DNA from 2 places in the Macellibacteroides fermentans genome. Region 1 is predicted to be linked to the other one. Evidence: riboswitches for the same ligand, from Rfam matches in the RefSeq annotation. Region 1 holds a riboswitch; the other holds the start of a gene.

Region 1 (4,080 bases):
ATCTCCCCCCGAGAGAGTGATGCCATCTAATAGGGGATTCCTGCAAATCTCTGTCAGCATATCTTGAAGCATCTCTTCCGTAAGCAGCGTTCCTTGCTGTGGGTTCCAGCTTTCGGGATTGTGGCAACCCGGGCAGTGATGACTGCAGCCCGAAAGGTAGATGGCATACCGAAGTCCGAAACCATCGGAGATGGTCTCGGGATAAATATTCAGTACGCGTATGTTTTGGGCGATCAGTTGTTTAACGTCATCCATCTTACCGGTGCTTGATGCGATCTTTTTCTTCAGCCTTTTTTGATGAATTCCAGCTATCCAGATTTCCGGTAAGATAACCTGTGATACGGCGCAGACGCAGTATGTTTTCTCCACGGCATACCGGACATTTGTCGTATATCACTCCCTTGTACCCGCATTGTTTACAGGTGTCTACCGGATGGTTGATAGAGCCGTACCCAATCTGCTGATCATACATAACCTTTACAATCTTAAGAATGGCGGAAACATTCTTCTTCGCTTCGCCGTCCAGCTCCACGTATGTGATATGTCCCCCTCCGGTGAGGGCATGAAAAGGGGCCTCTTTCTTTATCTTTTCAAGGATAGATATTGGTTCCTTCACGTCGATATGAAATGAATTTATGTAGTAGTCGCGATCGTTCACGCCGGGGATGATGCCGTAAACCTTCCGGTCTATCTTAGTAAAACGTCCGGATAATCCTTCGGCTGGTGTTGCCAGAACAGAATAGTTGAGTTTGTATTTATCCTTGTATTCGTTTACCACCTGATTCATCACCTCGAGGGTTTCGTACAGGGTTTGCCATGCCTCCATGTGGCGTGCATGACCTTCGCCATAAAGAGCCACCATGGCATTGTGACCGCCGATAAAGCCAATACCCAGAGTTCCGGTTCGAATGATATCGCCCACTTCATCGTTTGCCTGCAGCGTTGATCCTCCTTTCCAGACATCGTTGCCCATCATAAAAGGAAACTGACGGGCCAGAGCGGTGCGTTGGTATTGATAGCGATCGTACAGCTGTTCGGCAATAAGTGCACACATGCTGCGTACGGATTCTATAAAAAGCTGTTTTGCCTCCTTGCGGATAGTGTGTTTGTCGCCGTCCGGATGTAATTCTTCTGCCTCCCGTCTTGCCTTGATTGCCAGACGAGGCATATTTAAAGAGGTGAAGGACAGGTTCCCTCTGCCCAGCGAACTCTTTTCGCCGTGCATATTTTCGTATACCCGCGTACGGCATCCCATGGATGCCACTTCGTAACGATATCGTTTCGGATCGTCTGCTTTCCAAAGGGGATTCTGGTTAAAGGGGGTATCCAGAAAGATAAAATTAGGAAACAAAGCAACCGAGGTTGTCTTGCAGGCTTCCAGTAGCAGGTCGAAGTTAGGCGCATCAAAAGCAATCTCTCCGCTCATGGCCTTATCGAAATCGGCCATGGCCTTGTTATAATCGGCTTCGGTATAAGAAACGCCCTCTTTCACCTTAAATATCTGTATCGGGAATACCGGAACTTCTCCTTGTCCCAATCCTTCGCTTGTGGCGGCCAACAACTCCCTTATAAGCAGGCGTCCTTCGGCCGAAGTATCCGTTCCATAGTTGATGGAGCTGAAAACCACCTGGTTTCCTCCACGGGAGTGCATGGTGTTTAGGTTATGGATGAATCCCTCCATGGCCTGGTGGGTATCTTTCCGGGTGGCTTTAAGCGATCGTTCCCAGATAGCTGAAAGATTTTGAGAGGAAAGTATAATATTTTCCTGTTTCAGCATTTCCAGAATTACCTCAGATTGCTCTTCACTCCATTGAATGGACTGGATAGATCCGGTAAGCCGGTTACGCAGTTGACTCTCGTTGGAGTCTGCGTTATCCCGACTGATGTTATGAAGAAAAGAGATAAAAGTGGTAAGGTGTTTTATAAAGGTCTTGCGAACGCCTTTAGCCATAAAGAAATCGAATGCCGGAATGGATTGTCCACCGTGCTGTTCGTTCTGGTTTGTCTGAAAAATGATGGTGGCCAGTGTCGCATAGCTCTGTATCGACTGTGGGGTACGGATGGAACCGTTCTTTGTACGGAATCCTCTTTCAAAAAGATCGTCCAGGTCGTACTGTATGCAGGTGGTTGTTTTGGTTGGATAATAATCAAGGTCGTGTATATGTATATCGCCGTTGCGGTGTGCTCTTGCATACTTAATACCCAACAGGTATTTATTGGCATAATCTTTGGTTACCTCCGAGGCGAATGTCATCATCTGACCGGCAGGGGTGTGGGCAGACATGTTGGCATTGCTCAGATTCACATCATTTTTCTCGATAGCCACAATCCCGTCCATCACCTGTTTCATGTGTGTCTTCTTATCGCGCTCGATGGTACGCCATTCACGATAGATAATATACTTTTTGGCTACGTAAGGGTTGCGTACCATAAGTTCTTTTTCTACCAGATCCTGAATCTCTTCCACACTGATTTGAGTGCCCACAATTGCCGAGGCTACTTTCTCGGCAACTTGATCGATGGTACTGTTTTCTTCCTGAATGCCACTCGCTCTGTATGCTTTCAGAACCGCATTCTTAATCTTGTCGATGGAAAAAGCTTCGCTCATACCATCGCGCTTGGTAATTAAAATGTTCGAATACATCTTGTATAACTTGTTTGAATGTTCATACCCCTGATCCTCGCAGGGTGTAACAATGCGTGCAAAGGCAGGTCTTCTGACTCGCTTCCTCCGGACGCCTTCCCGTTTTTTAGGTTCTTTTGAAACCCGAACAGTGGCAAAGAAATGTCCGTACGTTTTAATGAAGCTCACAGCAGCGGGACTGTTCGGGATTTTCACCCGATTCCCTATTAATCCCTTTCTCCGGATGGAGAGAGAGAACCATTGCGACAACAAAGATAAATGAATACTTTTCAAAAAGGCAAAAAAATACCCAACTATCTCTCGTCGTTTTGTGAAAAATGAAACAACGAGCAGCTAGTTGAGTCTTTCTTTATTGTACGATAGGTGTTACAGCTTAGCCCCGTAAGCCAGATCGCCCGCATCGCCCAATCCGGGGATGATGTAGGAGTGATCGTCCAGTCCTTCGTCCAGTGCCGCAATCCAGATGGTACAGTTTTCCGGCATTTTTTTCTTAAGATATTCCAGAGCAGGCTTACTGCAGATGATGGAAGCTACGTGTACATGTGCAGGAGCTCCTTTGGTAAGCAGTGCTTCGTAAGCCAGTTCCATGGAGCTGCCTGTTGCCAGCATAGGATCTGTCACGATAAGCGTTTTTCCTGTGATAGATGGAGAAGCAATGTATTCGATATGGATATCGAAATTAAGCCTGTCTTTGTATTTACGGTAGGCAGATACAAAAGCATTTTCGGCATTGTCTAAATAACTTAAGAACCCGTGGTGAAATGGAAGTCCGGCACGAAGGATGGTGCTTATTACCACTTGGTTGTCTGGAGTGTTCATTGGAGCGATTCCCAATGGAGTAGGGATGTTCTTTTCGCTGTAAGCGAAATCTTTACTGATTTCGTAAGCCATGATTTCGCCGATTCTTTCAATATTACGACGAAAACGAAGGCTGTCATGCTGGATATTCACGTCCCGCAACTCGGCAACAAACCGGTTTAATACGGTGTTGGATTCTCCAAGATTCACTATTTTCATTCGGATGTATAACTTTGTTTATTAAAATTCCGAACGCAAATGTACAAATAAAATGGAAATAGAGAATAACGTCTGTTAAAGTTACTCTCTATTTCTTTATTTATTAACGATAAATTGATTTAGTTTACATATACAGATGTCTCTGTTCGTACGGTTGGACGGATGGAAATCTCCTCTTTATCCTTACCTCTTTTAATAAGGAATGTAGTTACATTGGTGCCAACCGGATTTACGTAGGGGGTGAAATTATACAGATAGGAGAACCCTGTTATATTGGATGGGTTCTTGAAGAAGTCGGCTATCTTGGGATAATTCATCACATTCCAATACATACAACGGCTAAATCCGTTCGCATCCGTAAATTGAGTGGCCGGATCGCGTAAATCCATTGTGAGGGTTATGAATTGCTTGTATGCAGA
Region 2 (4,080 bases), on a different contig from region 1:
TATTGTATTCTTATAACGAAATAAATTTGTTTTTGTTCTCACTCCCTTCGCATTATATATAGAAATATCTGATATAGAATCCGTTTGAGGATCTTTAATCCGAGAATAATGAAATTCATGTCCCCGTATATTCTCAATTCCATTATATGTAAATGTACGGTAACCAAGGGTAAGTTTCATATCTTGCATGGTAGCTTCCTGGTCAAAAACACCAACCATCGAATAAAGGTTGCCATCCATTCCAACAATCACCTTACTTAAATACATCATTCCTCCGCATTCGGCTAAAAGATTACCTCCATTCTCTGCATAGGCTTTTATGGAGTGAAGCATTGTTTTATTTTCTGTCAGCTTGTCCAAATACAATTCCGGATAACCTCCTGGCAGATATACCAAATCGGCAGAAGGTAATTTAGCATCATCAAGAGGACTAAAAAAGACAACTTCTCCCAACCGTTTTAATTGAGCCAGATTTTCTCTGTAAATAAAATTAAAAGCATTGTCGTAAGCAACTGCAATCTTAATGTCACCTCTTATATCCAACTCGTTCTGCTCAGACTTATCAGGCAGGCAAAAAGGCATGTTTGATATTTTAAGCAAACGATCCAAATCAACAAACTCCTCTATAATCTCTGCCGCTCTGTTTGCGAAATCATCCATACAAAAAGAATTGTCAATTGACAAGCCTAAGTGTCTGGAAGGAACTTCAAGCTCTTTTTTGTTCGGGATGTAGCCCAAACACTCAACCCCTGTATCCTTACAGGCTTGTTGTAAATAAGCATAATGAGTCTCTGAAGACACCCGGTTAAAGACAACTCCTGCAATGTTTATGTTTTTATTAAAATGTTTATAACCAAATAAAACAGGAGCTGCCGAATAAGCCATTGATTTGGCATTTAGAATCAACACAACAGGGATTCCAAGCAACTCTGCCAATTTAGCGCTGCTACCCTTCATACCGTCGTATCCGTCATAAAGGCCCATAACTCCCTCTGTAATACAGACATCCGCATTGGTACCATATTTAGCATATAAATTTCGGATATGCGATTCAGAGGATAAAAATAAATCAAGATTAACCGACTCTTCACCTGCGGCTAGCAAATGATATTTAGTATCAATGTAGTCGGGACCGCATTTAAAGGGTTGCGCCTTCAAACTCCGATTCTTCAATGCCCTTAACAGTCCGAGAGTAAAAGTAGTTTTACCGCTTCCTGAAGAGGCAGCCCCTACCAACAATTGAGGTTTCATAAATAATTAAATCTTAATTTTATTGTGCAAATATAAATAAACATCTTAACTTTGCCCCTGATTTGGTGATACGATCGCATTCTGCGATTTGTATAAAAGGGAATCCGGTTTGAATCCGGAACAGTACCCGCTACTGTAAAGTCCTTACTTTCAAAAGTTGAAAGTAATAAAAGAAAGCAAGCTCACACCACTGTTTCGAGAGAAATGGGAAGGTCGCTTTCTGGACATAGTCAGGAAACCTGCCAGTCGATAAATAAATTCCGCGTCCTCGGGTTAAAGGATACCATTTATTAACTATTATTTCTCAAACATGAAAAGAAAAGGTTTACTAACAACCCTGTTGTGGGGGTGTGTTGTAATTTGTTCGTTAGCGCAAGTCACGTTAAGCGGAAAAGTTGTTAACGTAAAAAACGGAAAACCCATTGAAGGAGTTAACGTCCGGCTCGAACAAACCACCATTGGTTGCGCAACCAATAGTAAAGGTGAATTTATACTTAAAAATGTTCCCGATGAATCATTCACACTTCGGGCCAGTTGCCTGAATTACATTCCTGTAGAAAAGAAAATCCACGGAACACAATTGAACATGCTTATTGAAATGGAAAATTCAGGCATAAATCTGGATCATGTTGTAATTACTGGAACCGGAACCCATCGCAGGATACAAGACAGCCCTGTCCCTGTGGAAATAATCAACGGGAATGATTTAAAAAGGGCTGGTATTACAAATTTCAAAGATGCATTAAACATGCTGAATCCCTCTTTTTCATTTTCCACCACGGCTATGGCCAGTTATATGACATTAAACGGTCTGGGGAATAAGCATATTCTGGTTCTTATTAACGGACAGAAGCTTGCCGGAGATGTATCCGGAAATGTTGATCTTTCCCGTATTAATCTTAGCAATGTCAAACGAATTGAAATACTGAAAGGAGCAGCTTCATCTCTTTACGGATCGGAAGCAATGGGTGGTGTCATAAACATAATTACCGATCAACCTAAAAACCTGGTCAATGTTACCTCCGAAACCCGCTTTGCTGAAGAAAATCAATTCGATCAGACAATCAATCTGGATATCAACACCGGAAAATTCGGTTCATTTACAACCTACAACAGACGACAATCGGATGGCTGGCAGCTAAACAATCAAGCCATCACATACGACTCAAAGGGAAACGAGAAGCTGACTGAAACAAACAAGAAAGCTTCTGATAAATTTTACTCCAATATTCTGACCCAGCACTTCACCTATTCTGCAACGAAAGCTCTATCGTTCTATGCCCGGGGCAGTATGTATAATAAAGAGAACGACCGTCCAGTCTCGGAATACGACTATAACCTGGCATACAATGATTATAGCCTGGCACTTGGAAGTAAGTTTCTTTTAGGAAATGCATCCTATATCAGTCTGGATTTGTACAATGACAATTTTGAAGGGACCAAAGAATATATCAAGGATGTAAAAGATAAAAAGGGAAATATTACCATAAAGAATGGAACATCGGCATTAAGTAAACGCCAACACTATTACAATGCCAATCTAAAAAGTGTATTTATGGCTGGAGACTTCAATAAAATCACAATAGGTTCCGAATACGTTACTGACAAACTGAAGAATCCGGAAGCACTTGCGGGAGACAAACAAGCGTACACGATGGCTTTGTATACACAAGATGAAATCAAATTTTTACAGAATTTTCAGGCGATCGTTGGGTTGAGATATATTTACCATGAAACATTCAAGAATAGGTTTACTCCCAAGCTGTCACTTATGTATTCACCCGGAGCATTTAATTTCAGAGCAACCCACTCCAGTGGGTTCAGAGCTCCTTCGTTGGAAGAACTCTATTACAACAAAGAGAAAAACGGAACGCTGAGTGCCGGAAACATTAACCTTAAGCCCGAAAAAAGCAATTATTATGCATTAAACGGCGAATTCTTGAGCAGGCTGTTTTCGATTTCTGCGACTGCCTACATTAACAATTTAGACAATCTTATCACCAGTAAACAAGTTGCCCTTACCGAAACAGACATTGCTAACAGTATAACCAAACGTATGGAATACCAGAATGTTGATAAGGCTCGAGTAAAAGGAGTCGATATTTCAATAAACAGCTATCTGGGATATGGAATTTCACTGGGTGGTTCGTACAGTTTTGCGGATGCAAAAGACACGAATACGGATTCACGTTTACCTCGTAGTATAAAGCATTCCGGAAGTATAAACAGCAATTGGAACAAAGTCTGGGACTTTTACACATTAAATGTTAATCTCGCAGGCAGACTTCAAAGTGAACGATTTGAAACCGGCACGTATGGGAATGCACCAGGTTATCAGCTATGGAATCTATCTACTCGACATACATTCAACAACCTGGCAAATTTTATACTTGAGCCCGGTATCGGTGTCGAAAACATTTTTAATTATCGTGACGACCGGCCTTACAACAGTAATTATGCCACTCTGTCGCCCGGCCGCACCTTCTATGTAAGTTTACTTCTTAAATTTCGTAAGTAATGAAATATACAATCATATGCCTTGCCCTATTAATAAGCTTAGTATGTAAGGCAAGCAACGGGGATAATTTTGAAGAATCAAATCTGTTCGAAACAATGCAGCCAGGAGACAAAGCTGCATTATTGGTTGTTCATTTCGGCACTACGCACGATCTTACCAGAAAACGTACAATAGAGGTGATAAACAATAAAATGAAATCAGCATTTCCTGATGTTAGTATTCGTGAGGCTTACACTTCCCGGATTGTAATTAACCGACTGAAGCAAAAGAACATAATCAAACAAACGCCCTCCGACGTATTATTTTCTTTA

Evidence for each region. A riboswitch is a leader RNA that binds a small molecule or an ion and turns the genes downstream of it on or off. The one in region 1 is predicted to bind cobalamin.
Region 2: linked by a shared signal. The riboswitch ahead of F5613_RS13635 (TonB-dependent receptor) and the one ahead of F5613_RS09005 (anaerobic ribonucleoside triphosphate reductase) in region 1 are both predicted to bind cobalamin.

What each region holds. Positions count from the first base shown of each region.
Region 1 is NZ_JACCCY010000002.1:977,235-981,314, forward strand. It holds gene nrdG (anaerobic ribonucleoside-triphosphate reductase activating protein) at 1-222, opposite strand, end outside; gene F5613_RS09005 (anaerobic ribonucleoside triphosphate reductase) at 257-2,644, opposite strand; cobalamin riboswitch at 2,691-2,901, opposite strand; gene upp (uracil phosphoribosyltransferase) at 3,011-3,661, opposite strand; gene F5613_RS09015 (PDZ domain-containing protein) at 3,781-4,080, opposite strand, start outside.
Region 2 is NZ_JACCCY010000004.1:188,228-192,307, reverse strand. It holds gene F5613_RS13640 (cobyrinate a,c-diamide synthase) at 1-1,251, opposite strand, end outside; cobalamin riboswitch at 1,298-1,512, shown strand; gene F5613_RS13635 (TonB-dependent receptor) at 1,562-3,769, shown strand; gene F5613_RS13630 (sirohydrochlorin cobaltochelatase) at 3,769-4,080, shown strand, end outside.